4 regions of the Enterobacter roggenkampii genome follow, and region 2 is predicted to be linked to each of the others. Evidence: predicted binding sites of a transcription regulator. Region 2 holds the regulator's gene; each other region holds the start of a gene.

Region 1 (7,308 bases), 1.4 Mb from region 2:
TTTGTCGTAAGTACCGTCTTTACGCAGCTCTGCAAAGGCTTTGTCGAAGGCGGCTTTCAGCTCGGTATCATCCTTACGCAGGCCAATCCCGGTGCCGTCGCCAAAGTACTTTTTATCTTTCACCGACGGGCCTGCAAACGCGTAGTCTTTACCCGCAGGCTGCTTCAGGAAGCCTTCGCTCGCGGCGACTTCATCCTGGAACGCCGCATCCAGACGGCCTGCCGCCAGGTCAGAGTAAATCAGATCCTGGTTCTGGTAAGCCACCACGTCTACGCCCTTCTCACGCCAGTTAGCATTGGCATAGCCTTCCTGCGTCGAGCCCTGAAGCACGCCGACATGCTTGCCTTTCAGCGAGTCGATGGTGGGCTTAATCGGGGAGCCTTTAGGCGCAATCAGGCGAGAATCCGCGGCGTAGAGCTTTTCAGAGAAGGCAATCTCCTGCTGGCGTTTTTCAGTGATGGAAAGAGAAGAGATAATGGCGTCGATTTTCTTGGCTTTCAGCGACGGGATTAACGCGTCAAAGTCGCTGCCCACCCATGTGCATTTCACCGCAATGCGTTTGCACATTTCATTACCCAGATCGATATCAAACCCCACGAAATCGCCTTTCGCATCCTTGGAAGAGAATGGCGCGTAGGTTGCGTCTGTACCGATACGAACCGTCTGTGGAAGCGCTGCGTAGCTACCTGCTGCCGCACTTAACCCCACCAGCAAAGACAGAGCCAGAACCGTCTTCTTCATACATTTACCCTCAAGTACCGTGATTTTATTATGTATTGTGTTGTGTGTTGTGTGTTGTGTTGCAGGCTTCATCTTGCAGGTCTTATGCCACATTGCCGTCTGGTTAAAACTTCGACGTTAAATATGTTAATAAAACGTTGCGATACTGCCTTAATGGTGAAAGATAGCAGGTCTGCCGAACGAACCGGAGAGAGAAAAAGGGAAAAAACGAATTAAATGTCGAGGATATGATCGCCGTTGCATAATTGCCCTGAAACAGGGCAACGTGTCTTTTCATGCACCTGCTTTGTGCACAGATTCAGGCACCCTGCCAGCGGGTGAAGAGATCGTCTGGCAGGTCGATGTCAAACTGATCGAGTACGCGGTTAACGGTCTGGTTGATAACGTCGTCCAGCGTTTGCGGACGATGGTAGAAAGCGGGCACCGGCGGCATGATCACAGCCCCCAGCTCAGCAGCCTGCGCCATTAAGCGCAGATGGCCCAGGTGCAGCGGCGTTTCCCGCACGCACAGCACCAGAGGACGCCGCTCCTTCAGCACCACATCCGCCGCACGCGTCACCAGGGTGTCGGTATAGCTGTTCACAATGCCGGAGAGCGTTTTGATTGAACAGGGCAGGATTACCATGCCGGCGGTTTTAAACGAGCCTGAGGAGATGCTGGCGGCGATATCACGGGCATCGTGAACGACATCCGCAAGCGCCTGAACATCGCGCAGGGTGAGATCGGTTTCCAGAGAGAGGGTCTGCCGCGCCGCCTGGCTCATCACCAGATGGGTTTCGACGTCCGCCACGTTACGCAGAACCTGTAGCAAACGTACGCCGTAAATCGCGCCGCTGGCACCGCTGAGCCCAACTATGAGTCGTTTCATGATTTTCGCCCTTACTGATTTCAGGGCAGACTGTGCAGGATTTTGCGGGGAGTTGCAAGTGAGGGCATACGCCCTCACCTGCCGGAACATCAACCTTCGTTGTGCATCTCTAGGCTTTCGAGATCGTTTTGCAGCTGAACGGCTTTGGCGTCGTCGTTGCGCAGCGAATCAAGATAGTCGAGGTACTGCTGGTCAACGTCTTTGGTCACGTAAATGCCGTTGAACACGGAGCATTCAAACTGCTGAATTTCCGGATTCTCGGCACGCACCGCGTCGATGAGGTCGTTGAGATCCTGGAAAATCAGGCCGTCAGCGCCGATGATCTGGCGAATTTCATCCACTTCACGGCCATGAGCGATCAGCTCGTTGGCGGTTGGCATATCAATACCGTACACGTTCGGGAAGCGAATCTCCGGCGCAGCAGAGGCCAGATAGACTTTCTTCGCACCCGCTTCGCGTGCCATCTCGATAATCTGCTCAGAGGTAGTACCGCGAACGATGGAGTCATCCACCAGCAGAACATTCTTGTCGCGGAATTCCGCGCGGTTAGCGTTCAGCTTGCGGCGCACGGACTTACGGCGCAGATGTTGCCCCGGCATGATGAAGGTGCGGCCAACGTAGCGGTTCTTCACGAAGCCCTGACGGTATGGCTTATCCAGAATGCGGGCGATCTCCAGCGCGATATCGCAGGAGGTTTCCGGGATAGGAATCACCACGTCGATGTCGAGATCGTCCCACTCGCGGGCAATCTTCTCGCCGAGCTTCGTGCCCATATTGACGCGCGCGCTGTAGACGGAAATCTTGTCGATGAAGGAGTCCGGACGGGCAAAGTAAACGTATTCAAACAGGCACGGGTTGCTGACCGGGTTGTCGGCACACTGGCGGGTAAACAGCTGGCCCTTCTCGGTGATATACACCGCTTCGCCCGGCGCAACGTCGCGCAGGAATTCGAAGCCCAGGGTATCCAGCGCCACGCTTTCAGAGGCAACCATATATTCGGTACGGCCATCGCCGAGGTCGCGCTTGCCGAGCACCAGCGGACGAATGCCGTTTGGATCGCGGAAGGCCACCATGCCGTGACCGATGATCATCGCCACGCAGGCGTACGCGCCGCGGATCTGACGGTTTGTCGCGGCAATCGCGGCAAAAATGTTGTCCGCTTCCAGCGGATAGTGACGGAAGTTATCCAGCTCGCTGGCGAACACGTTGAGCAGGATTTCAGAATCAGAGGTGGTGTTAATGTGGCGACGTTTCTCTTCGAACAGCTTTTTGCGCAGCTCATGCGCGTTGGTCAGGTTGCCGTTATGGGCAAGGGTGATGCCATACGGTGAGTTGACGTAGAAAGGCTGTGCCTCAGAGGCGCTGGAACTGCCAGCGGTAGGATAACGAACGTGACCGATCCCCATATTACCTTGCAGACGCTGCATATGGCGGGCTTCAAACACATCGTTTACCAGGCCATTCGCCTTGCGTAAACGGAAGCAGTTGTTTGCATCAATGGTGATGATACCCGCAGCATCCTGCCCACGGTGCTGAAGCACCGTTAACGCGTCATAAATCGACTGGTTTACCGGCATGAAACCGGCGATACCGACAATACCGCACATTCGTCTTTTCCTCGTTAAGCCACATCTCAGGGTTTATGCCCTGGGCAAAAAACTCGACGAGCTTTGCAGATAGTCAAAGAACCATCTGATGATGAAGCTGAACTCTGGAATGAGCTGCGATTTCTGCCAGTCTTCACTTTTGGAGAACCCGGTAAAGGTATCCAGGAAGAACAGGATCGCGGCCACAATCAGCACGCCTCGCAACGCCCCGAAACAGATCCCGAGTACCCTGTCCGTTCCTGACAGACCGGTTTTCTCGACCAGCTGACCTATCACGTAATTGACGATAGCGCCGACAATCAGCGTTGCGATAAACAGCACCGCGATAGCGATTCCATTTCGGACCAGTTCATCTTCAAAGCCCGTGAACCAGACAGACAGGTAAGTGTAGTAATGACTGGCGACAAAGAAAGCACAACCCCAGGTCACCAGCGATAACGCTTCACGAACAAAGCCACGGATCAGGCTAACCAGACAGGAAAAACCAATCACCGCAATGATGGCGTAATCAATCCAGACCATATGTGTCCCACGATTAAACGCCCTGTCATCCAGTTCGGGGCGAATTCTAACAGAAAAAGAAAACGTTTGCGTAGGGATTTCCTTCCCGCGCGTAAATAAAAAAGGCGCTGAAAAAATGTTCAACGCCGTGGCTTATCGCCTCTCTCTTACAGGAGCAGGTCGTACTTAGTTCGCGCTGTAGCCCATCACCACACCGCTCAGGCCGGAGATCTGCTTCAGCTCACCCAGCGACCCTTTCAGTTTGTCTTTAGACGCTTCTGGCCCCACGAGGATACGGGTAATTTTACCCTGCACCGGCGTGGAAGGTGAAGTGTAAACACGATATCCCGCACTGCGCAGTTTACCCACCACCTCATTCACCTTGTCCGCATTTTTCAGCGCACCGAGCTGCACCACGTAGGCTTTGCCCGTTGGGGCAGCAGCGTCCTGCTGCGTCGGTTTTGCTGGCGGAGGCGTCTCTGACGCTGCGGCGAGCTGTTCTGCCGCTTTATCACGCTGCGGTTTCGGCTGCGGCTTCTCAACCGGCTTCGGTTTTTCAACCGGTTTAGGCTGCTCGACCGGCACAGGATCGATATCGCTGTTGCTCGTGGCCGCCAGGCGAGACGGATCGAGCGACGGTGCGGCGGCATCGCCCGCGCGCACCTCTTCCGCCGCCCCTTCCGGAGGCTGAGCAGGCAGCGCCTGCGTCGCCGCGGGCAGCATATCCGGCTCATCGCGGTCGCCCGGTTTCGGCACCAGCGGAATCGCGGCAAACTCATCCTGATAATGCTTTTTCTGCCCGTCGAGCAGCCCGGGAAGAATAATCACCCCGAGCGCGACCAGCACAATGGTTCCTGTTAAACGGTTCTGAAACTTACTCGCCACCGGTTCTCCCCGCGTCCATCACTTCCATGACATGTGCCACCGTGTGGAATGAACCACACACCAGCACGGTATCTTCTGGTTTAGCCTCCGCCATCGCGGCATGCCAGGCCTGCGCCACGCTACTGTAGATTGCGCCTTTGCCGAGATGTTCCATCAGTTGCTCAGCCGTCGCGCCGCGTGGCCCCTCCAGAGGAGCACAATACCAGCTATCGACCACACTCTCCATGCAGGCCAGCGTCCCGCCGATATCTTTATCATGAAGCATACCGATAACCGCCAGCACGCGCCCGGTTTTTGGTAACGATTTGAGACGTCCCGCGAGATACGCCGCCGCGTGGGGGTTGTGCGCCACATCCAGAATCAGGCGCGGTGACTCGCTCACAATCTGGAAACGTCCCGGCAGAATCGCGTTTTGTATACCCTCGCGGATCGCCTGTTCGCTGACCACGAGGCCGCTGGCGCGCAGTGCCGCCAGCGCGGTTGCCGCATTTGGCTGCGGGACCTGCGGCAGCGGCAGGTTATCCAGCGCCCCCTGCGCGTCGCTAAAGCGCCAGCCGTTGTCCTGAACCTCATACTGCCAGTCAACGCCGCGGCGCAGCAGCTGTGCGCCCTTTTCGTTCGCCACGTCAGCAATGGTGTGCGGCATGTCCGGCTCGCCCACCACGGCAGGTTTATTTGCCCGGAAAATACCGGCCTTCTCGCGGCCAATGCTTTCACGATCGGGCCCCAGCCAGTCGATATGATCCAGCGCGATGCTGGTCACTACCGCCACGTCTGCATCGACGATATTGGTCGCATCAAGACGTCCGCCAAGACCAACCTCAAGGATCACCACGTCCAGCTGGGCCTGTTTGAACAGCCACAGGGCCGACAGAGTGCCGTATTCAAAATAGGTTAATGAGGTCTCTCCGCGCGCGGCTTCAATTTCCGCGAACGATGCCGTATGCGCCGACTCCGGCAGCTCGCGGTTCTGCACACGAACCCGCTCGGTGTAGCGTACCAGATGTGGCGAGCTGTACACGCCGACCCTGTAGCCCGCCGCCATCAGGACGGATTCCAGCGTGCGGCAGGTGGTACCTTTGCCGTTGGTGCCTGCGACGGTGAACACGAAAGGCGCCGGTTTCAGCACATCAAGACGCGCGGCAACCTGGCTTACGCGCTCAAGCCCCATATCGATGGTTTTACTGTGCAGGTTTTCCAGATAAGAAAGCCACGCGGCCAGGGGCGACGTGGCTTGGGGAATGCTTTTATTTTCCATAATGCCCGGTTGTCATTAACAGATTAGAAAGCAAAAGGGCAGCGCCAACCGGCCCTGCCCTTTTCAGTTATCAGGCCTCGGGTTCCTGATCCGGTACCACCACGCCTTCACGCGGCTCATCCGGGTTCGGCGCTGGCAGATTCATCAGCTTCGCCAGGATGCGCGCCAGTTTCAGGCGCATTTCCGGACGGCGGACGATCATGTCGATGGCGCCTTTCTCAATGAGGAACTCACTGCGCTGGAATCCCGGCGGCAGTTTTTCACGAACGGTCTGCTCGATAACGCGAGGACCCGCAAAGCCGATCAGCGCTTTTGGCTCAGCGACGTTCAGGTCGCCCAGCATCGCGAAGCTCGCGGAGACGCCGCCCATGGTTGGGTCGGTCAGCACGGAGATGTACGGCAGACCGCGCTCCTGCATCTTCGCCAGCGCTGCAGAGGTTTTAGCCATCTGCATCAGGGACATCAGGGCTTCCTGCATACGTGCTCCGCCGGAGGCAGAGAAGCAGATCAGCGGACAGTTGTCTTCCAGCGCCTGCTCAACGGCACGCACGAAGCGCGCACCGACCACGGAGCCCATTGAGCCGCCCATAAAGGAGAACTCAAACGCAGCGGCAACAACCGGCATCCCATGCAGGGTGCCTTTCATGACGACCAGCGCGTCTTTCTCGCCGGTCTCTTTCTGTGCGGAGGCCAGACGATCTTTATATTTTTTGGAGTCGCGGAACTTCAGCACGTCTTTTGGCTCAAGCTCGCTGCCCAGTTCTACCAGAGAACCTTCGTCCAGCAGGCTATGCAGGCGGTTACGCGCCGACATACGCATATGATGGTCACACTTCGGACACACCTCAAGGTTGCGCTCCAGCTCTGCGCGATACAGAACCTGGCCGCAGCTATCACACTTCGTCCATACCCCTTCAGGAATGCTCGCTTTACGCGTTGGGGTAATGTTGCTTTTAATTCGTTCAATCCAGCTCATTGATAACCTTTCTGCCTGAACCTGGTCGTATGCCAGTTTTGCTATAAGAGGCGAATAATGCCATTTTTGCCTCCAACAGACCATGAATGTTGCACATTAAAACATAACAGCCCGAAACTTTGGATAAAAAAGTGGTCGAACCGCCAGCGTGCATTTACTTCGCTTGCTTTGCCGCCGCACGTTTGTGACGAATGATTTCGATAACGCCCGGCAGTACGGAAAGCACAATAATCGCTACAATCAGTAACTTAAGATTTTCCTGAACCACCGGGAGATCGCCAAACAGGTAACCCGCATAGGTAAATAGCAGTACCCAAAGCAGCGCCCCCACGACGTTATACATGGCAAAATGACGATAGGACATATGTCCCATTCCCGCCACAAACGGTGCAAATGTGCGCACAATAGGCACAAAGCGCGCAAGGATAATGGTTTTTCCGCCATGGCGTTCATAAAACGCATGAGTTTTATC
Region 2 (7,308 bases):
CAGGAGTATTGCATGAAAGGGTCCAGCATGCGGCTGAACAGGTCGTTGCCGAGATCGTAATGTTCTTTGCCGACGATCCATGCGCGTTTTTTACTTTGCAAGTTAAACAGTCGGGCAGAGGCGACACGCAGGGTGTCTTTCAGATTGCGGGGGAGTTGATTTTCCAGACCGGCGCGCAACACGCTGGCAAAAAAGATATCCAGACGTTCGCACTCCCACCAGCCGTCCATATAGCTTTCTCCCAGGCCTAACGATCCTTCCCGCAACACGCGTTTAAAAAAGTCGGGATGCTTAACCTGGGGATCGGATGGCGAAGATCCGTTGATAGTGATGCCTGCTCGACCTAACAGTTCACTGACGATCCGGGACCAGTTGTCGTCCGGAACGCTGACTTCTTCTATACACGATGAACTCATAGCTTCTCCATCACCCTGATGTGATCAGAACCTTCAAACAGCGTAGACGCTTTTTTTGGTTTGTGAGAAATCTCACGGTAAATACCGCGAGGCTAGTATCCGACGTAGAACAGAGGAAGGGAGATAACCCTTGCCGAAATGCCTTCCATGGTAAAACGGGAGCACTCCGGCTCCCGTTAACACTTAATATTTATCGTATTTAATCGAACCAAATTTAGTATAGGCCTCAAAATTTGGTGATTCAATAGAAAATTGTTAGCAACCTAATCACTGAAATGTAACATGATTTCTGGCGCAATCAGGCATGCGAAGTTTCCACCTGCGCGCCGTTATCCTGCTCGCGCTGCGCGGACGCCTGCATGCGGAAACCCAATACCGCCAGCGCTACGGTGAACAGCATCACGCTGGTGGTGGTCAACAGCGGCGTGGCAATCAGCGCGGAGACCACCAGACTTGCGAGGAAGCACAGACCCAGCTGCAGGGTATTTTGCAGCGCGGCGGCGCGGCCTGTCGCCTGCGGGAACGGACGTAACGCCTGTGCCACCACGATCGGGTAGATCGCTCCGTTCGCCACGGCCATCACGCAGAAGGGGATCAAAATTTCAGCCAGGCCCGCGCCCGGAATAAACCCGACGGCCCAGGTACCGATGACGCTCAGCGCATAGAGCACCAGCAGCCAAGGCAGCATCTGCTGACCTTCCCATTTTTGCAGCGCCGCGCGGCAGCCGTACCCGCCCACCAGGAACGCGATGGTCTGCGGAACATAGCTCAGCCCGATGGCCGCCGGGCTGTAGCCCATATCGTGCAGAATAAACGGCGAGCCGGTGAGCCACGCGAAGAAGCTGGCCGAACAGGCGGCATAAATCAGGACATTCCCGCGATACGCTTTGGCGCTCAGCAGGGAGGTGAAGGTAATCGGCGTCGCGTCGGCATGCGCCTCTTTTTTATGCGCGGGCTTAAGGGCAAACACCGGCAGCATCAGCACCAGCGTGATGGCAAACAGCGTGGCAAAAATGGCCTGCCAGTCAAAGTGCGCGAGGATCCAGCTGCCCAGCAGCGGAGCCAGGGCAGGGGAAAGACCCACCAGCGGCATAATGGTGGCGAAAATACGGTTTGTGCGGTTAGCCGGATAGTAGTCGGTCACCAGCGCCTGCCAGGTCACCGCCGCAGCACAGACGCCCACGGCCTGAACGAAGCGCAGCACCAGCAGCCAGGTAGCATCGCGCACCCACAGCATCCCCAGGCAGCCCACGGCAAAAATGGCCAGACCCAGCAGCAGCACCGGTTTACGGCCGAAGCGATCTGAGAGCGGTCCCCAGAGCAGCTGTGCGAAAGCAAAACCGGCAAGGAACAGGCTCAGGCTGGCGCTGATGGCCGCCGCAGGGGTTTGCAGGTCTTCCTGCATTGCGGCAAACGCGGGCAGGTACATGTCGGTGGCCAAAAAGCCCAGCACGCTTAAGCCGCCGAGCCAGACTAAAAATCCTTTCCTGGGTTGCATTCTTTTATTCTCCTGAGGAGGCAGGTATACGTTGGCGCAGAGTGTAGGGAGTGCAAAGCGGCTTGTGAAACGCTAATATTTGGCGGGTGCATTCAAATTTTTTGCAGGCAGAAAATGTGGTCAGATTATTCTCTTGAAGTGGTCGATGCTGTTGCGCGTAACGGCAGCTTTAGCGGTGCAGCGCAGGAGTTGCACCGCGTCCCTTCGGCCATCAGCTACACGGTGCGTCAGCTTGAGGAGTGGCTGGCGGTTCCGCTGTTTGAACGGCGGCATCGCGACGTGGAATTAACGCCCGCCGGTGCATGGTTTTTGAAAGAAGGGCGTTCTGTTATCAAAAAAATGCAGATCACCCGCGAACAGTGTCAGCAGATCGCCAACGGCTGGCGGGGGCATCTCGCCATCGCGGTAGATAACATCGTGAAGCCGGAACGCACCCGACAAATGATCGTGGATTTCTATCGTCATTTCTCTGACGTCGAGCTACGGGTCTCGCAGGAGGTGTTCAACGGCGTCTGGGATGCGCTGGCGGACGGCAGGGCGGAGATGGCGATTGGCGCGACGCAGGCGATCCCGGTCGGGGGACGTTACGCCTTTCGCGACATGGGGATGCTGAGCTGGAAATGCGTGGTGGCCAGCGATCATCCTCTGGCAGCGATGGAAGGTCCGCTGAGCGACGATACGCTGCGCAACTGGCCGTCTCTGGTGCTGGAGGATACGTCGCGTTCATTGCCCAAGCGTATCACCTGGCTTCTGGATAACCAGCGGCGGGTGGTGGCTCCTGACTGGGAATCATCGGCGACGTGCCTCAGCGCCGGGCTGTGCGTCGCGATGGTGCCCGCTCATTTTGCGCGTCCGCGCATCGATACCGGAGAATGGGTTGAACTGACGCTGGAGAATCCGTTCCCGGACGCGGCCTGCTGCCTGACCTGGCAACAAAATGATGTCTCGCCCGCCATGGCCTGGCTGCTGGATTATCTGGGAGACAGCGAAACCCTAAACCGGGAATGGTTACGGGAGCCAGCGTAGCTGGCCCCGTAAAGGGATTAACGACGGTAGTCGCGGAACGGACCGTCCGCAACGGAACGGCGTTCAATCAGGCGCGGGTGAACTTCAATGGACTGCGACTCTTCGCGCTTGTTGACGATCCTGTCCAACAGCATATTGAAGGCCGTTTCGCCCAGCGAATCTTTTGGCTGGTGAATGGTTGTCAGCGCCGGGGTGAAGAAGCGCGCGTTACGCACGTTGTCATACCCGATCACGGAAATATCCTGCGGTACGCGCAGACCCAGCTCATCGGCGGCGCAGAGTGCGCCCATGGCCATGATGTCACCGCCGCAGAAAACGGCGGTCGGGCGGTGCTGCTGGGAAACGATCTGCTGCATCGCGCGGTAGCCTGATTCCGGCTCAAAGTCGCCCTGCACGATCCAGTTTTCCGGCACGGTGATGAGCGCTTCTTCCATCGCTTTCATAAAACCGGCCAGACGGCCCGCGCCGGTGTTACGCTCCAGAGGACCGGGGATCACGCCAATCTCGCGGTGACCGCGTTCGATCAGGTAACGACCCGCCATGTAACCGCCTTCGAAGGCGTTGTCGATGACGGAGTCGGTGAAGTCCGCGCGCGCTTCACCCCAGTCCATGACCACCATGGGGATATGGCGATACTCTTCCAGCATCGACAGCACGGATTCCGGGTACTCGGAACACATGACCAGCAGGCCATCGACGCGCTTTTGCGCCATCATCGACAGGTAGGCGCGCTGTTTTTCTATGCTGTTCCACGCGTTGCCCAGAATCAGGGTATAGCCTTTCTGGAAGCAGTTCTTCTCTACCGCTTCAATGATCTCGGCAAAATAGGCCGCTTCACTGCTGGTCGCCAGCAATCCAATGGATTTGGTGTGATTAACCTTGAGGCTGCGCGCAACCGCACTTGGCGAATAGTGCAGCTCTTTGATCGCTGCCCAGACGGCGTTGCGCGTCTCTTCCGCCACGAAGCGGGTTTTGTTAATTACATGTGATACGGTTGTAGTGGAAACGTTTGCGCGTTTTGCTACGTCTTTAATTGTTGCCATTAAATGTCACTCCAGACCATATCCTAAACTCCTGAAAAACTTGAAGGTAAACGTTTGCCTTCTCTCACCCTTATCACGCAATCTTGAATTGCGGCACGCCGGGAAAACGACACGGGACGTCAGGAGGGGGTCAATGGCCGGTACGCTAATAAATTTAGCGTGGAATTTTGTCCTATCTTGATGAAAAGGGGAAGAGGTAAAGTGTTTATCAGCCTAAATCCAGGAAGATTTTTGACGTAAATTATGCAAAAATGAGCAGGCTCACTTTTCGTGGGGGGATTAAAAGGAGAAAAATTGATGAGTTCCGATCTGAAGTTTTCGCTGTTCACCACCGTGGTTGTGCTGGCTCTGATTGTCGCGGCGGGTCTGACGGCCGCGCTGCACTGATTTACGCGGAGGGAGAGCCTTCTCCCTCCCGCTCCCCCGATTGTTACTCCTAAGGCAAAAATCTTTTGCCATTTTGTTAACTTCTCATTTTTTGTGATTGATGTCATGCTTTCCGCTTCTTTGTTCTGTGTCACCACATGACACGGCATCCGGAGTTGACGCATGAAAATCAATTTTCCCCTGCTGGCCCTGGCGATTGGCGCTTTTGGGATTGGCACCACTGAATTTTCCCCGATGGGGTTACTGCCCGTTATCGCCCGCGGCGTGGACGTCTCGATCCCTGCGGCCGGCATGTTAATCAGCGCCTACGCCATTGGCGTGATGGTGGGGGCGCCGCTGATGACGCTTCTTCTTTCACACCGCGCGCGCCGCAATGCGCTGATTTTCCTGATGGCGATTTTCACCCTCGGCAACGTGCTTTCGGCCATTTCGCCGGACTACACCACGTTGATGCTTTCGCGTATTCTGACCAGCCTTAACCACGGCGCGTTCTTTGGGCTGGGGTCGGTTGTGGCGGCAAGCGTGGTGCCGAAACACAAGCAGGCCAGCGCCGTAGCCACCATGTTTATGGGCCTGACCATCGCTAACATCGGCGGCGTTCCTGCGGCAACCTGGCTGGGCGAGGTCATTGGCTGGCGGATGTCCTTCCTGGCGACGGCCGGACTGGGCGTGGTCGCGATGGTGGCCTTGTTCTTCTCCCTGCCAAAGGGCAGCGCCGGAGAACGTCCGGAAGTGCGTAAGGAGCTGGCGGTGCTGATGCGCCCGCAGGTGCTCTCCGCGCTGCTGACCACCGTGCTGGGGGCAGGGGCGATGTTTACCCTCTACACCTATATTTCACCGGTGTTGCACGATATCACCCACGCAACGCCTCTCTTCGTTACCGCGATGCTGGTGCTGATTGGCGTGGGCTTCTCGATTGGCAACTATCTCGGCGGGAAATTTGCCGACCGTTCCGTGAGCGGAACGCTGAAGGGCTTCTTAACCCTGCTGATTGTTATCATGATCGCCATTCCGTGGCTGGCGCGCAACGAGTTTGGTGCCGCGATCGCAATGGTCGTCTGGGGGGCTGCAACGTTCGCGGTGGTGCCACCGCTGCAGATGCGCGTGATGCGTGTCGCGCATGAAGCGCCGGGCCTCTCATCCTCGGTTAATATTGGCGCCTTTAACCTGGGCAATGCGCTCGGTGCGGCGGCCGGTGGGGCCGTGATTTCCGGTGGGCTGGGGTACAGTTTTGTGCCGGTGATGGGGGCGATTATTGCCGCGCTCGGTCTGCTGCTGGTGATGATGTCGGGTCGTAAACAGCCAGAAGCAGCCTGCGCTGCGGAATAAACCAAAAACGCAGAAGGGCGAGCCCTTCTGCGTGTCTCTTACGCGGCGAAGTTCTTCGCCACAAAGTCCCAGTTAACCAGTGCCCAGAAGTGCTCCAGGTAGTTAGGGCGCGCGTTGCGGTAATCGATGTAGTAAGCGTGTTCCCATACGTCCACGGTCATCAGCGGCTTCGCGCTGGTGGTCAGCGGGGTGCCCGCGTTAGAGGTAGACACGATAGCCAGTTTGCCATCCGCCTCTTTGACCAGCCACGTCCAGCCTGAACCGAAGTTCTTGATGGCGGCATCGGTGAACTTCGCTTTGAATTCCGCGAAGCTGCCAAAGGCGGCGTTGATGGCGGTAGCCAGTTCACCGACAGGTTCGCCACCGGCGTTTGGCGCCAGGCAGTGCCAGTAGAAGGTGTGGTTCCACACCTGAGCGGCGTTGTTGAATACGCCACCCTCAGAACTGCGCACGATCTCTTCCAGCGTTTTGCCTTCAAAATCGGTGCCCTTGATCAGGTTGTTCAGGTTGGTGACGTACGTCTGGTGATGCTTGCCGTAGTGATATTCCAGGGTTTCCGCAGAAATGTGCGGGGCCAGGGCGTCTTTTGCATACGGTAGTGCAGGTAATTCGAACGACATTGCTTCTCTCCTTATTGTATTTTGTGTTGTCAATAACCACACAGACAACAAGGACAGGATAGCAAATTGAAAGGGTATGCAAAAGAGGAACTTACCCTGCCACGGGTGTGGCAGGGCAGGGGTTAGCGAATGGTTTTCGGCGTCATCACGCGGCGTGCGCCGACGTAATGGCGTACCCAGTAGTCTTCACTGAGCGAGGTGATCTGAATATCCTGGCCGCTACGCGGTGACTGGATGAATTTTCCGTTGCCGACATAGACGCCAACGTGGTCAGCTGTCCCGCGGCCCTGCGTGCGGAAGAAGACCAGATCGCCGTTCTCCAGCTCTCCTCGGTTGACCGGGGACGCGTCGCGCAGGTGGTACATCTCGTTGGCGGTGCGCGGAATGCGGAACTTGACCAGATCTTTATAGGCGTAATAGACGAGGCCGCTGCAGTCAAAACCGGTACGTGGCGAAGTCCCGCCCCAGTGATACGGTTTGCCAATCTGCCCCATCAGCTTGTTCATTGCGGTTTTTTGCGCTTTCTGGACGCGCACTTTATGCACTTCCGCTATTTTTGTGACCTTGGTGCATTTCGCCTTATGGCCTTTACGCGCGATGCATTTTTCAGTCACGAGGTTAGCGGCGGTTTGCGAAGCTTTACTTTTGGCGGTGTGGGCAGTGCGGGAAGAGGTGGTTTTCGTCTTGCTGGAAGCGGTTTTTTTAGTCTGTGTGGTTGTCTTTTTCTTGTCGTTCTTAGCGGTGGTTTTTTTCTTACGTTCTGTGGCTTTCACCAGATGGTTTTTTTGTACAGCAGAATGCCGCGCCTGCTGAGAGGCGTTTGCCACTGGCGTGAAGGTGAGTGAAGTAAACAGTAAAGCACAGAGCGTGATCGAGATTTTATTTATCCGCGCCACTGGGCAGTCCCCTGATAAATGCAGGTCATCAATAATACCCGCGTGTGATTTACAAAGCCCGTCGATTCTAATCCATAAAAAGCCAGAAAGTTA
Region 3 (7,308 bases), 210 kb from region 2:
CGCCCCTTCCGCAAAAATACGACGCAGCAGGTTCGGTAATTTGAACGCGACGAAAAAGGCGTCCGTGGCCATCCCTGCACCAAATACCCTTGCCACAATGGCGTCGCGCGCAAAACCCAGCACGCGGGAAAACATGGTCATCGAGCTGACGGCCGCCAGCGATTTTAATAAGTTCATTAACGTGAATTTCCAGAACCATACGGATTTCCAGGACGGGCAAGCGTAAGCGCCACCCGGCAAAGCCTACAAGCGGCGCTTAGTCTACCCGGATTTCAACGAATTACTATCCGCAGATGTTACAGCGAGTTATTCACTCATGGCCTCGCGCCAGAGCCTTTCCACAATGCGCTGCGCCATGATGGCCTGCTCGCCGGACGTTTCAGGAACCGTCTGATTTTGCACGCAGGTGATGAAGTGGCGGGCGCAACCGGCAAAACCGCGCTGTTCAAGCGTGCTCTGCCAGCCAGGCGCGGGGAGCGTCACCACGCCGCTGCCCTTCTCTTCCCGCCATTCACGCATGTCGGTAATGTCGTACAACGCGCCGTCGGTGACGGCCTGGACGCATTCTCGCTGGCTGCCGGCACGACGATGCATGCTGGTCGTGATCTGCAGATGGTCAATCGCGAAATGGTGTTCTGCGTAGACCATTTCACCCTGCTCGTTCGTGAGCAGCGTGCCACTTTGCAGCTGCGCGTTGCTACCGGCGAGCCACAGCGCCGTATCCACAACGTGGAGATAATCATCCAGCAGCGTGAAGCGCAGATCGTTTGGCCCGATGCTGTCCGTGCGGTGTTTATCCATCCGCAGCGAGGCAAGCGTGCCCGACTGTGCCTTAAGCTGCTGGTAAAGGGGCGCGAAGCGGCGGTTGAAGCCGACCATCAGCGTCAGTTTTTTACGCGCCGCCAGTTCAATCAGGCGTTCCGCGTCCGGAACATTTTCCGCCAGCGGTTTATCCACGCAAACGTGAACGCCCGCATTGAGCAGCTCGCTCACGACCTGATAGTGGGTAGACGTTGAGGTATGCACAAAGACCGCATCGCACTCGCGGGTCAGATCCTGAAGCGACGCCGCATACGGCATACGCCAGGTTTCGCAGATCCGCTCGGCCTTCTCGCGTGTGGGTGACCATGCCCCTTGCAGCGTCCAGTCCGTCGCTGCCCCCAGAACCGGCAGCCAGGCTTTTTGTGCAATACCGCCCAGCCCTACTACGCCAATGCGTAATTTTTTCACCGTCAGTCTCCCAAATGTGCCAGCAGGGCATCCAGACGCTGTTTCAGCCCGGCGACCTCGTCTTCCAGCGCCGCTACGCGGGCAACCAAATCATCATCTACGGCCGTTATGTCAGTTGCGCTGGATTTCACTGAACTATCAACGTCACCGCTGAACAGGTGCATATAGCGGCTTTCACGCTTGCCCGGCTCGCGCGCCAGACGCACCACGTAAGGACCGTCTTCACGCGCGGCCAGCCCTTCGAGGGTCTGCTCGACCTCCTGCATATCGCTGAACTCATGCATACGGGAAGCGCGCGTGCGCAGTTCTCCCGGCGTTTGCGCTCCGCGCAGCAACAGCGTGGTGATGACCGCCACTTCCGCACTGCTCAGCTTCAGGTCACCGAATTCGGAGTTACAGAAGCGCTGTTCGTATTTGGTCACGCGGTTGCCGAAGCCGCTGACGGTGCGGAGATAGTGACGTTTTACCAGCGCATCCAGCACGTCCTGAACCTCATGCTCGCTGAGGTTCATCACCGGCTCGCGGTTGGTCTTCTGGTTGCAGGCCATGGTCACGGCGTTGACGGACAGCGGATACTGCTCCGGCGTGGTGACCTGTTTTTCGAGTAAGCACCCAATCACGCGCGCTTCTGTACCGTTTAGCTGATACTTCATCTTTTCTCCTTAACGACCTGCAGTCCAGTCCCGGGTGGTTAATGCCGTCAGAACGTGGTCGCGCCACTCTCCGTCTATCAGCAGATAGTCTTTGGCGTAACCCTCTTTCTCGAACCCTAAACGCGCCAGCAGATTTCCGCTGCGCTGGTTATGCGGCATATAGTTCGCCATAATGCGATGAATGTGCTGGGTGCGTTGCATATAGCGGATCGCTACCGTCAGCGCCTCGTACATCAGCCCCTGCCCCTGCCACTTCTGGCCGATGGAGTAGCCCAGGTAGCAGGCGTGAAACGATCCCCGCACCACGTTTGAAAAATTGGCGATCCCGATAATCTCTTTCTCTTCAGGATCCAGCAGCGCGAAATAAAACGCGCTGCCCTGCTTGTGAAATTCCGTAATCATGCTGAGGCGCGCCTGCCAGCCGGAAGGGTAACAATGGCTCTCATCCCGAACGGGTTCCCAGGGTTTTAAAAACTGGCGATTCTCGGCGTAATAATCCGCCAGACGCCAGGCATCACGCTCATGCACCAGACGAACGACCAGCCTGTCCGTTGTCAGACGCACTTTTGGCACATTGCTGCGATAGCCAAACATCGATACCACTCCTTCCCGTCACTTCAGCTTGCCCATTAGCTTTACTATACCTGCGCCTGCGCCGTCTGTGAAAACAGTGACATACCATTTTCACCTCTTTTCACATTTTTCGATGAGAACTCTCTATCAAAGCACCCTTTTGATAAAAAAATATTGTCACGTGCAGGGGTGGGAAAAAACGCGGCGACACCGCAGAATGTTAGCGTGCTCACCATCTTATTTTCCCTGGAGGGAAAATGTCCCGCGTATCACAGGCCAGGAGCCTGGGTAAATATTTCCTGCTCGTCGATAACATGCTGGTCGTGCTCGGCTTTTTTGTCGTTTTTCCGCTTATTTCGATCCGCTTTGTCGATCAGATGGGCTGGGCGGCATTAATGGTCGGCATTGCCCTGGGGCTACGCCAGTTTGTCCAGCAGGGCCTGGGCGTCTTTGGCGGGGCTATCGCTGACCGCTTTGGCGCGAAACCGATGATCGTCACCGGTATGCTGCTGCGCGCGGCAGGGTTTGCCACGATGGCGGTCGCCCAGGAGCCCTGGCTGCTCTGGTTCTCCTGTTTCCTCTCCGGTATCGGGGGCACGCTGTTCGATCCGCCCCGCACCGCGCTGGTGGTAAAGCTGATTCGCCCGCAGCACCGCGGCCGTTTCTTCTCGATTCTGATGATGCAGGACAGCGCCGGGGCGGTTATCGGCGCCCTGCTGGGAAGCTGGCTGCTGCAGTATGACTTCCGTCTGGTCTGCGCGGCTGGGGCGGTGCTCTTTATGCTGTGCGCGCTGTTTAATGGCCTGTTCCTGCCGGCATGGAAACTGTCAAGGGTGAAAGCGCCGGTTCGGGAAGGGCTGGGCCGCGTCCTGCGCGACAGACGTTTTGTCACCTATGTGTTGACCCTGACGGGATATTACATGCTGGCCGTGCAGGTCATGCTGATGCTGCCGATCATGGTTAACGACATTGCAGGTACCCCTGCGGCGGTGAAATGGATGTACGCCATCGAAGCCTGCCTGTCGTTAACGCTCCTCTATCCGATTGCCCGCTGGAGCGAGCGGCGTTTTCGCCTGGAGCATCGCCTGATGGCCGGACTGTTCCTGATGACGCTGAGCATGATGCCGATCGGCCTGGTGAACACGCTCCAGCAGCTGTTTACGCTGATTTGCACGTTCTATATTGGCTCGATCATCGCCGAGCCTGCCCGCGAAACGCTGAGCGCCTCGCTTGCGGATGCGCGTGCACGCGGCAGCTATATGGGGTTCAGCCGACTGGGGCTGGCGCTTGGCGGGGCATTAGGTTACGCCGGCGGCGGCTGGTTGTTTGATGCTGGCAAAGCGTTAAATCAACCTGAACTTCCGTGGATGATGCTGGGCGTGGTGGGCTTTATGACGCTACTCGCCCTGTGGTGGCAGTTCAGCCAGAAACGCAGCGCGAGCGGCATGCTCGAGCCTGGCGCGTAGCCTTTCCCTCGGGCGGGAGCCCTTCCCGCCCCACTTCTCAGTTTTTTCTGCTGGTTTCTGCCCATTCACGCTGACATACTGGCGTAACAGGACAGAAGCGCCGATTTTTCGTTGAGGAACACTATGAAGAAAATTGTCTTAGCCGCGGCATTGATTGTCAGCGGCCTGCTGGTTGGCTGTAACCAGCTCACGCAATACACCGTCAGTGAACAGGAAATTAATCAGGCGCTGGAAAAACATAACAATTTCTCGAAAGACATTGGCGTACCGGGTCTTGCCGATGCGCATATCGTGCTCACAAACCTCACCAGTCAAATCGGACGTGAAGAGCCAAACAAAGTCACCCTGGCCGGTGATGCGGACCTCGATATGTCCTCCCTTTTTGGCAATCAGAAAGCCAACATCAAGCTCAAGCTGAAGGCACTCCCTGTTTTCAACAAAGAGAAAGGGGCGATTTTCCTGCAGGAGATGGAAGTGGTCGACGCGAAGGTGTCTCCGGACAAGATGGCGCCAGTTCTGCAAACCCTCATGCCCTATCTGAATCAGTCGCTGCGGAATTACTTTAACCAGCAGCCCGCGTACGTCTTAAGTGAAGACAAAAGCAAGGGTGAAGCTCTGGCGAAAAAATATGCAAAAGGTATAGAGGTGAAACCGGGCGAAATTATCATTCCTTTCACCGATTAACCTGAAGGGCGCTGAGGCGCCCTTTTTTTTCACGGAAAAGTGTGCAAACGAAAACGTTTCCGCTTATGATTTGTGTCCGGCAAAAACAGCCATCCTTATGACTGATTCCTGACAAGCCGGAGCTTCCATGACTGCACAACCCCAGGTTCTTAAAATCCGCCGCCCTGACGACTGGCATATCCATCTGCGTGATGGCGATATGCTGAAAACCGTCGTGCCTTATACCAGCGAAATTTATGGCCGCGCGATTGTCATGCCTAACCTGGTGCCACCAGTCACCACCGTCGATGCCGCGATAGCCTATCGCCAGCGCATTCTCGACGCCGTTCCTGCGGGACACGATTTTACCCCGTTGATGACCTGCTATCTGACCGATTCACTGGATCCGAACGAAGTGGAGCGCGGGTTTAACGAAGGCGTCTTTACGGCAGCGAAACTCTACCCGGCGAATGCCACCACCAACTCCAGCCACGGCGTCACCAGCATTGATGCCATTATGCCGGTGCTGGAACGCATGCAGAAACTGGGTATGCCGCTGCTGGTTCACGGCGAAGTAACGCATGCCGAGATTGATATCTTCGACCGCGAAGCCCGTTTTATCGAGACCGTGATGGAGCCTTTGCGCCAGCGCCTGCCCGCGCTGAAGGTGGTCTTCGAGCATATCACCACCAAAGACGCGGCAGAGTACGTGCGTGACGGCAACGATCTTATCGCCGCCACCATTACGCCACAGCACCTGATGTTTAACCGTAACCACATGCTGGTGGGCGGGGTGCGCCCTCACCTCTACTGCCTGCCTATTCTTAAGCGCAACATCCACCAGCAGGCGCTGCGCGAGCTGGTCGCCAGCGGGTTCTCCCGCGCGTTCCTCGGTACCGATTCCGCGCCTCACGGCCGCCATCGTAAAGAGGCAAGCTGCGGCTGCGCGGGCTGCTTCAACGCCCCAACGGCGCTTGCCAGCTACGCAACCGTGTTTGAAGAGATGAACGCGCTGGAACATTTCGAAGCATTCTGCTCCCTTAACGGCCCGCGCTTCTACGGCCTGCCGGTCAACGACACCTTCATCGAACTGGAGCGTAAAGCGAGCCACGTTGAGGAGTCCATTGCGCTGACGGACGACACGCTGATTCCCTTCCTGGCGGGTGAAACCGTAAGCTGGACGGTAAAACGTTAAAAAATCAGTGCCCCTTGTTGTCAAACTGATTATATACCTGTATAAATAAACAGTATATTACACAGGGGGCATTTATGCGTATTGAAGTCACCATAGCCAAAACTACCGTTCTGCCTGCCGGCGCGCTTGATGCACTGGCAGGCGAATTATCCCGTCGTATTAACAACACCTTTCCCGACAACGCGGGTGCCGTCACGGTGCGTTACGCCGCGGCGAACAACCTCTCCGTCATTGGCGCCGCAAAAGAAGATAAAGATCGCATCAGCGAAATCCTCCAGGAAACGTGGGAAAGCGCTGACGACTGGTTCATCACGGATTAACACTGCTCCCTCATTGTGTTTTTTTGCCGGGTCGCCCCGGCTTTTTTTTGCCTCATAATCCTGTAAGTTCAAAATAATTCGGCATCTTCTTTAAAAATCGTGAACGAGATGGTGTTTTATTGTTCGAACAATCCTAAAAAGCAGAAAAATGTGTTGCCACCTGTTTATTTTTCCCTTCGGAACCCTTATTACTTGGTATACTGAAGTTGCTTTCAGAAAAACATGCATTGAACCTCAAAGCCGTTGTCTTCTAACACGCATTAAGGGGGTTATAATGGAAAAGAATAGTGAAGTCATCCAGACCCACCCACTTGTTGGCTGGGATATCAGTACCGTAGATAGCTACGATGCGCTGATGCTGCGTTTGCACTACCAGACCCCAAATCAACTCAACCGTGAAGAAGCGGAAGTTGGACAGACGCTGTGGCTAACAACAGACGTCGCCCGTCAGTTTATTTCTATTTTAGAAGCAGGTATTGCAAAAATAGAATCTGGCGACTACCAGGAAAATGAGTATAAACGGCACTAAGCTTATGCCCACTTTTCTCTCTACAGGCACCCTCGCGGTGCCTTATTTATTTCTCCCTTGTCTAACCCCGCGTTGTTAATTACTCTGCTAACAAAACATCAGTTTATGAGATGCATATGAGATACGACTTAATCATTATTGGCAGCGGCTCCGTAGGATCTGCCGCAGGCTATTACGCAACACAGGCTGGTCTGAAGGTTCTGATGATCGATAGCCATCTGCCTCCTCATGCGGAAGGCAGCCATCATGGCGATACCCGCCTCATCCGCCATGCGTACGGTGAAGGTGAACGCTACGTTCCGCTGGTGCTTCGCGCCCAGACGCTGTGGGATGAACTGGCGAAACAGACCGAAGATCGTATTTTCGAGCGTACGGGCGTCATCAACCTGGGCCCGGCACATTCTGCGTTTCTCGCTGGCGTCGAACGCAGCGCGAAAGCGTTTAATCTGGACGTTGAGAAGCTGGACGCGACGGGCATTACCGCACGCTGGCCCGAAATTACCGTCCCGGACGATTATATTGGCCTCTTTGAAGCCCACTCCGGGGTGCTCCATTGCGAAACGGCGATCAAAACCTGGATCGAGCTTGCTGCGAAGGCAGGCTGCGCGCAGCTATTCAACTGTCCGGTAGAGGCCATCACCCATGATGATAATGGCATCACGGTCACCACTATTGACGG
Region 4 (7,308 bases), 1.2 Mb from region 2:
ATTGCGCTCAGTGGGTTTGTCGTTCTGGTGGTGGCGATGGGGATAGGGCGCTTTGCCTTTACGCCTCAGGTACCGCTGATGATTGCTGCCGGACAGCTTACGCTGACCAGCGCGGGTCTGGTGGCGGCGATGAATTATCTGGGCTATCTGGTGGGGGCGTGGGATGCGATGCGTGCGCACCGCTTCGTTGAAACGCGCCTCTGGCTGGGCATCACCGGCGCGGTGGCGCTGACGCTGCTCTCCGCGGCAGCGGATAACGCCGTCGTGCACGGCCTGCTGCGCTTCGTGATTGGCTGCATGAGCGGCTGGTCGATGGTACTCATTGCCGCCTGGACCAACGAACGGCTGGGGCAGCTGGGTAAACCGGGCCTGAGCGCTGCGGTGTTTGCCGGACCGGGGGCGGGCATTGCCCTGAGCGGGCTGCTCGCCGTCTATATTCAGGCGAAGTCCCTGTCGGCCGGGGCGGCATGGCAAATCTACGGCGTACTGGCGCTGGTGCTGATTGCGCTGGTGGCGCGCTACCTGCCGCGATCCGGGCAGCTCCATCGACCCGGCACCGCGCCGGAGCCGCTGGTGCTGACGGCGGATTTAACGCGTCTGGTCTGGAGCTACAGCCTGGCCGGGTTTGGCTATATCCTTCCGGCGACCTTCCTGTCGCAAATGGCGGCCGTGCGTTTTCCCGGCAGCCTGTTTGCCCAGTTTGTCTGGCCGATTTTTGGTCTCGCCGCCGTGGTGGGGATTGCGCTCAGTATTCTGTTACGCCATACCTCAACGGCTAACCGCAGGCTGGCGATCGTACTGTGGTTACAGGGCGCAGGCGTGCTGGCGGCCTGGCTGTTGCCGGGGATTGGCGGTTTGCTGACGGGTGGGCTGCTGGTGGGCGGCGGCTTTTTGTGTGCCGTGCAGCTCTCTCTTTTATACGGCCGCGAGCTGGCGCCAAACCACACGCGTTATATGGCAGGCCTGCTCACCACCGGGTATGCGATTGGGCAGTTGATTGGTCCGGTCACCTCGGCGTTATCAACCTGGCTTACCCACCGGCTGGAGCCCGCACTGGGGCTGGCGGGCATTGCGCTGTTCGTTGGAGGAGCGCTTGTCTGGAATCGTCACGCTGAAAGGCAACAGCAATCGCAATAATTATCGTCGTGAATACTGGATTATGTGCGCCGCCTCACGCACAATGAACGCATACTTTTGCCACAACGAGGGCAAAAGAGGCCACACCTGCAGGAGAACAAAATGTCATCACTCAGTAAAGAAGCTGCCCTGGTCCATGAAGCCCTGGTTGCGCGCGGTCTTGAAACGCCACTGCGTCCGCCCGTACAGGATTTGGACAATGAAACCCGCAAGCGTCTGATTGCCGGTCACATGACCGACATCATGGAGCTGCTGAATCTCGATCTGAGTGACGACAGTCTGATGGAGACGCCGCACCGCATCGCGAAAATGTACGTCGACGAAATTTTCTCCGGCCTGGATTACGCCAACTTCCCGAAAATCACCGTCATTGAAAACAAGATGAAAGTGGATGAGATGGTAACGGTCCGCGATATCACGCTGACCAGCACCTGCGAACACCATTTCGTGACCATCGACGGTAAAGCGACCGTGGCGTATATCCCCAAAGATACGGTGATTGGTCTGTCGAAGATCAACCGCATCGTGCAGTTCTTCGCTCAGCGTCCGCAGGTGCAGGAGCGCCTGACCCAGCAGATCCTGACCGCGCTGCAAACGCTGCTGGGCACTAATAACGTGGCCGTCTCTATCGACGCGGTTCACTACTGCGTGAAAGCGCGCGGCGTGCGCGATGCCACCAGTGCGACCACCACAACCTCGCTGGGCGGTCTGTTTAAATCGAGCCAGAATACCCGCCAGGAGTTCCTGCGCGCCGTACGTCACCACAACTAAGTCTGACAGGGCAGGGACCATGGAGCGAAACGTCACGCTCGATTTTGTTCGCGGCGTCGCCATTCTCGGTATCCTGCTGCTTAATATCGCCGCCTTCGGTTTGCCGAAGGCGGCGTATCTCAATCCCGCGTGGTATGGCGACATCACCCGCAGTGATGCCTGGACCTGGGCAATCCTCGATCTCTTTGCGCAGGTCAAATTCCTTACGCTCTTCGCCCTGCTGTTTGGCGCAGGCCTGCAGCTTCTCCTCAAACGCGGCACGCGCTGGATCCAGTCGCGCCTGACGCTGCTGGTTATCCTCGGCTTTATCCATGGCCTGTTCTTCTGGGACGGCGATATTCTTCTCGCGTATGGGTTAGTCGGGCTCATCTGCTGGCGCCTCATTCGCGATGCGCACAGCGTTAAAAGCCTGTTCAACACCGGCGTGATGCTCTATGTCATGGGGCTTGGGGTACTGCTGCTGCTGGGGATGATCTCCGGGGAGACGACGAATCGTGCCTGGATCCCGGATGCTGCTAACCTGCAGTACGAACAGTTCTGGAAGCTGAAGGGCGGTACGGAAGCGATAAGCAACCGCGCGGATATGCTGGGGGATAACCTCCTCGCGCTGGGCGCGCAATACGGCTGGCAGCTGGCGGGCATGATGCTGATGGGCGCGTCACTGATGCGCACCGGCTGGCTGAAAGGGGAATTCAGCCTGCGTCACTATCGTCGCACAGGCGCCGGTCTGGTGCTGCTCGGCGTGCTGATTAACCTCCCGGCGGTGATAGCGCAGTGGCATATCCACTGGGATTACCGCTGGTGCGCGTTCCTGCTCCAGGTGCCGCGTGAACTGAGCGCACCGTTCCAGACCATCGGCTACGCGGCGCTGATCTACGGCTTCTGGCCCTCGCTTTCTCGTCTGTGGATGGTCAGCGCTATCGCCTGCGTAGGACGCATGGCGTTAAGCAATTACCTCCTGCAAACGCTGATCTGCACCACGCTTTTCTATCGCTTTGGCCTGTTTATGAAATTCGACCGACTTACGCTGCTGGCGTTTGTTATTCCGGTCTGGGCAGTAAACCTGGCGTTTTCTGTTCTCTGGCTACGCTATTTCCGCCAGGGACCGCTGGAGTGGGTATGGCGTCAGTTAACCGCACGTGCTTCAGGGATATCATTGAAAAATACATCCAGATAACGATCTGGATCACAATCATTAACAAAACGGATGTAAGCGTTTTCATGACTGTGAGCTTCTTCACGTAGTCCCCTTTCTCTCGCTGCCAAAATAGCCACCTTGCTAAACACAGGGGGTGTCTGTGAGTTGCTGCAATCCTTTGAAGGATGGTGAATATGATCACCATTCGTGACGTCGCTCGTCAGGCGGGCGTTTCTGTGGCTACCGTCTCACGCGTGCTGAACAATAGCGCGCTGGTCAGCCCTGAAACCCGAGAAACCGTAATGAAAGCCGTGACCCAGCTCGGGTACCGGCCAAATGCCAATGCCCAGGCGCTTGCGACGCAGGTCAGCGACACCATCGGCGTGGTGGTAATGGATGTCTCGGATGCCTTTTTCGGAGCACTGGTGAAAGCGGTCGATATGGTCGCCCAGCAGCATGAGAAATATGTCCTGATCGGCAATAGCTATCATGAGGCGGAAAAAGAACGCCATGCCATTGAAGTACTGATCCGCCAGCGCTGTAACGCCTTGATTGTTCACTCAAAAGCCTTAAGCGATGAAGAGCTAACCGGATTGATGGAGCAGATCCCGGGCATGGTGCTGATCAACCGCATCGTCCCCGGCTATGCCCACCGCTGCGTCGGGCTGGATAACGTCAGCGGCGCCATGATGGCCACGAAAATGCTCATTAACAACGGGCATCAGCGGATCGGTTATCTGGCCTCCAGCCACGCGATTGAAGATGACGAACTGCGGCGCGAGGGGTGGCAAAACGCCCTGAAAGAGCACGGCATTACGCCATCCGAGAGCTGGGTGGGGACCGGCACGCCGGACATGCAGGGCGGTGAAGCGGCGATGGTGGAGCTGCTGGGCCGCAATCTGCAGCTGTCTGCGGTGTTTGCCTATAACGACAGCATGGCGGCAGGCGCCCTGACGGCGCTGAAGGATAACGGCATTGCGGTGCCACAGCATTTATCACTCATTGGTTTCGATGATATCCCGATTGCCCGTTACACCGACCCGCAGCTGACAACCGTGCGTTACCCGATTGCCTCTATGGCGAAACTGGCGACTGAGCTGGCGTTACAGGGGGCCGCAGGCATGCTGGATCCGGGGGCAACACACTGTTTCATGCCGACTTTAGTGCGCCGCCACTCCGTCGCGGCCCGGCAAATTGTGGTTCCGATCACTAACTGATTACATGTGGTGATGTAACCGTTTTCAATCTGTGAGTAAATTCACAGTATCTTAACAAGGCGCTGACTATGATGTCAGCGTTTTAGGGGCTGAAACGCTATGTAACAGTGATTATTCACTTTCACTATAGCCAATGTGCCGCAAACAACGAATAAAACGCATTTCTGGAGCGTTACCGAACACGGAAGAGAGAAATTTTATAAGTGAACCTCGGCTGTCAGTAACGTTTTATTAACATCTGCCCGCCGCTCGTTATTCACAAGAACTACCCTGCATAAAAAAAACCGGAGATACCATGAATAAGAAGGTGTTGACCCTGTCTGCTGTAATGGCAAGCATGCTTTTTGGTGCAGCAGCGCACGCTGCGGATACCCGTATTGGTGTGACCATCTATAAATACGACGACAACTTCATGTCTGTTGTGCGTAAAGCGATTGAGAAAGATGCGAAAGCAGCGCCAGACGTTCAGCTGCTGATGAACGACTCCCAGAATGACCAGTCCAAACAGAACGACCAGATCGACGTTCTGCTGGCGAAAGGCGTGAAAGCCCTGGCCATCAACCTGGTTGACCCGGCTGCAGCAGGCACGGTTATTGAAAAAGCGCGCGGCCAGAACGTGCCGATCGTCTTCTTCAACAAAGAACCTTCCCGTAAGGCGCTGGATAGCTACGACAAAGCGTATTACGTCGGTACCGACTCCAAAGAGTCCGGTATTATTCAGGGCGATCTGATCGCGAAACACTGGGCGGCGAACCCGAACTGGGACCTGAACAAAGACGGTCAGATTCAGTTCGTGCTGCTGAAAGGCGAACCGGGCCACCCGGATGCTGAAGCGCGTACCACCTACGTTATCAAAGAGCTGAACGACAAGGGCCTGAAAACCCAGCAGCTGGCGTTAGATACCGCGATGTGGGATACCGCTCAGGCGAAAGATAAGATGGACGCGTGGCTGTCCGGCCCTAACGCCAACAAAATCGAAGTGGTTATCGCCAACAACGATGCGATGGCAATGGGTGCGGTAGAAGCGCTGAAAGCACACAACAAATCCTCTATCCCGGTATTCGGCGTAGATGCGCTGCCAGAAGCGCTGGCGCTGGTTAAATCCGGTGCGATGGCCGGTACCGTGCTGAACGATGCCAACAACCAGGCGAAAGCCACCTTCGATCTGGCGAAAAACCTGGCCGATGGCAAAGGTGCGGCAGATGGCACCAACTGGAAAATTGACAACAAAATCGTTCGCGTACCTTACGTGGGCGTAGACCAGTCCAACCTGGCTGAGTTTATCGGTAAATAAAAGAGTTAACTTGTCTTCACTGGGCGCAACGAGTTGCGCCCTTTTATAACGCGATATGCGAGGCCAACAAGGTATAATTATGGTCAGCACAACAACTCAGTCATCCGGTGAATACCTGTTGGAAATGAGCGGTATCAACAAGTCATTTCCCGGCGTTAAGGCACTCGATAATGTTAATTTAAAAGTGCGTCCTCACTCTATTCATGCCTTAATGGGGGAGAACGGTGCGGGTAAATCAACATTATTAAAATGTCTTTTTGGGATCTATCAAAAAGATTCTGGCAGCATTCTTTTTCAGGGGAAAGAGATCGATTTCCATTCAGCGAAAGAAGCACTGGAAAACGGTATCTCGATGGTTCACCAGGAATTAAACCTGGTGCTGCAGCGTTCAGTCATGGATAACATGTGGTTGGGGCGTTATCCCACCAAAGGTGTTTTTGTCGATCAGGACAAAATGTATCGCGACACCAAGGCAATTTTCGACGAGCTGGATATTGATATCGATCCGCGCGCCCGCGTGGGAACATTATCCGTCTCCCAGATGCAGATGATCGAAATTGCCAAAGCGTTCTCCTATGATGCGAAAATTGTCATCATGGACGAACCGACATCCTCATTAACGGAAAAAGAGGTTAACCACCTTTTTACCATTATTCGTAAGCTGAAAGATCGCGGCTGCGGCATTGTGTACATCTCCCACAAAATGGAAGAGATCTTCCAGCTGTGCGATGAGATCACCATCCTGCGCGACGGCCAGTGGATCGCCACGCAGCCGCTGGAAGGGCTGGACATGGACAAGATCATCGCCATGATGGTCGGCCGTTCCCTGAACCAGCGCTTCCCGGACAAAGAGAACAAGCCGGGCGAAGTGATCCTGGAAGTGCGCAACCTGACCTCGTTACGTCAGCCGTCTATCCGCGATGTCTCCTTCGACCTGCACAAGGGTGAAATCCTGGGGATTGCCGGCCTGGTGGGGGCAAAGCGCACCGACATCGTGGAAACCCTGTTTGGCATTCGTGAGAAAGCCGAAGGCACCATTACGCTGCACGGTAAGAAAATCAATAACCACAACGCCAACGAAGCCATTAATAATGGTTTTGCGCTGGTGACGGAAGAGCGTCGTTCGACCGGTATTTATGCTTATCTGGATATTAACTTTAACTCGTTAATTTCTAACATTCGCAATTACAAAAACAAAGTCGGGCTGTTGGATAACTCCCGCATGAAGAGCGATACCCAATGGGTGATTGACTCCATGCGCGTGAAAACGCCAGGCCACCGCACCCAGATTGGTTCGTTGTCAGGCGGTAACCAGCAGAAAGTGATTATTGGCCGTTGGTTATTAACGCAGCCAGAAATTCTGATGCTGGATGAGCCGACCCGCGGTATTGACGTCGGCGCGAAGTTTGAAATTTATCAGCTGATTGCCGAGCTGGCGAAAAAGAATAAAGGGATCATTATCATTTCTTCCGAAATGCCGGAACTGTTAGGGATCACGGACCGTATTCTGGTTATGAGCAATGGTCTCGTCGCCGGTATTGTTGACACCAAAACGACAACGCAAAATGAAATTTTGCGTCTTGCGTCTTTGCACCTTTAAGATCAGGGGCTCCTCATGAGTGCGTTAAATAAAAAAAGTTTTCTCACTTACCTGAAAGAAGGCGGTATTTACGTTGTTCTTTTAGTATTGCTGGCAATCATCATTTTCCAGGACCCTACGTTCTTAAGCCTGCTGAACCTGAGTAACATTC

Evidence for each region. The regulator PurR, encoded in region 2, represses purine synthesis genes. The targets are predictions, from matches to a motif close to CANGCAAACGTTTGCNTG.
Region 1: cvpA (colicin V production protein) is a predicted target of PurR. The motif match lies at 3,794-3,811, and genes of this name have one in related genera.
Region 3: pyrC (dihydroorotase) is a predicted target of PurR. The motif match lies at 4,653-4,670, and genes of this name have one in related genera.
Region 4: galS (HTH-type transcriptional regulator GalS) is a predicted target of PurR. The motif match lies at 3,115-3,132, and genes of this name have one in related genera.

Annotation. Positions count from the first base shown of each region.
Region 1 covers NZ_CP017184.1:3,292,041-3,299,348, forward strand. The annotation lists gene argT (lysine/arginine/ornithine ABC transporter substrate-binding protein ArgT) at 1-741, opposite strand, end outside; gene BFV67_RS15485 (UbiX family flavin prenyltransferase) at 1,040-1,609, opposite strand; gene purF (amidophosphoribosyltransferase) at 1,699-3,216, opposite strand; gene cvpA (colicin V production protein) at 3,250-3,738, opposite strand; gene dedD (cell division protein DedD) at 3,904-4,602, opposite strand; gene folC (bifunctional tetrahydrofolate synthase/dihydrofolate synthase) at 4,592-5,860, opposite strand; gene accD (acetyl-CoA carboxylase, carboxyltransferase subunit beta) at 5,931-6,836, opposite strand; gene BFV67_RS15515 (DedA family protein) at 6,991-7,308, opposite strand, start outside.
Region 2 covers NZ_CP017184.1:1,924,490-1,931,797, forward strand. The annotation lists gene cfa (cyclopropane fatty acyl phospholipid synthase) at 1-416, opposite strand, end outside; gene punC (purine nucleoside transporter PunC) at 715-1,914, opposite strand; gene punR (DNA-binding transcriptional activator PunR) at 2,029-2,940, shown strand; gene purR (HTH-type transcriptional repressor PurR) at 2,958-3,983, opposite strand; gene cydH (cytochrome bd-I oxidase subunit CydH) at 4,281-4,370, shown strand; gene BFV67_RS09040 (MFS transporter) at 4,533-5,699, shown strand; gene sodB (superoxide dismutase [Fe]) at 5,738-6,319, opposite strand; gene BFV67_RS09050 (C40 family peptidase) at 6,442-7,215, opposite strand.
Region 3 covers NZ_CP017184.1:1,714,360-1,721,667, reverse strand. The annotation lists gene murJ (murein biosynthesis integral membrane protein MurJ) at 1-177, opposite strand, end outside; gene BFV67_RS08000 (Gfo/Idh/MocA family protein) at 307-1,230, opposite strand; gene BFV67_RS07995 (YceH family protein) at 1,233-1,883, opposite strand; gene rimJ (ribosomal protein S5-alanine N-acetyltransferase) at 1,893-2,477, opposite strand; gene mdtH (multidrug efflux MFS transporter MdtH) at 2,714-3,922, shown strand; gene BFV67_RS07980 (lipoprotein) at 4,046-4,606, shown strand; gene pyrC (dihydroorotase) at 4,734-5,780, shown strand; gene dinI (DNA damage-inducible protein I) at 5,855-6,100, shown strand; gene bssS (biofilm formation regulator BssS) at 6,375-6,629, shown strand; gene solA (N-methyl-L-tryptophan oxidase) at 6,746-7,308, shown strand, end outside.
Region 4 covers NZ_CP017184.1:3,117,289-3,124,596, reverse strand. The annotation lists gene BFV67_RS14645 (YbfB/YjiJ family MFS transporter) at 1-1,137, shown strand, start outside; gene folE (GTP cyclohydrolase I FolE) at 1,240-1,908, shown strand; gene yeiB (DUF418 domain-containing protein YeiB) at 1,928-3,085, shown strand; gene galS (HTH-type transcriptional regulator GalS) at 3,241-4,263, shown strand; gene mglB (galactose/glucose ABC transporter substrate-binding protein MglB) at 4,559-5,557, shown strand; gene mglA (galactose/methyl galactoside ABC transporter ATP-binding protein MglA) at 5,637-7,157, shown strand; gene mglC (galactose/methyl galactoside ABC transporter permease MglC) at 7,173-7,308, shown strand, end outside.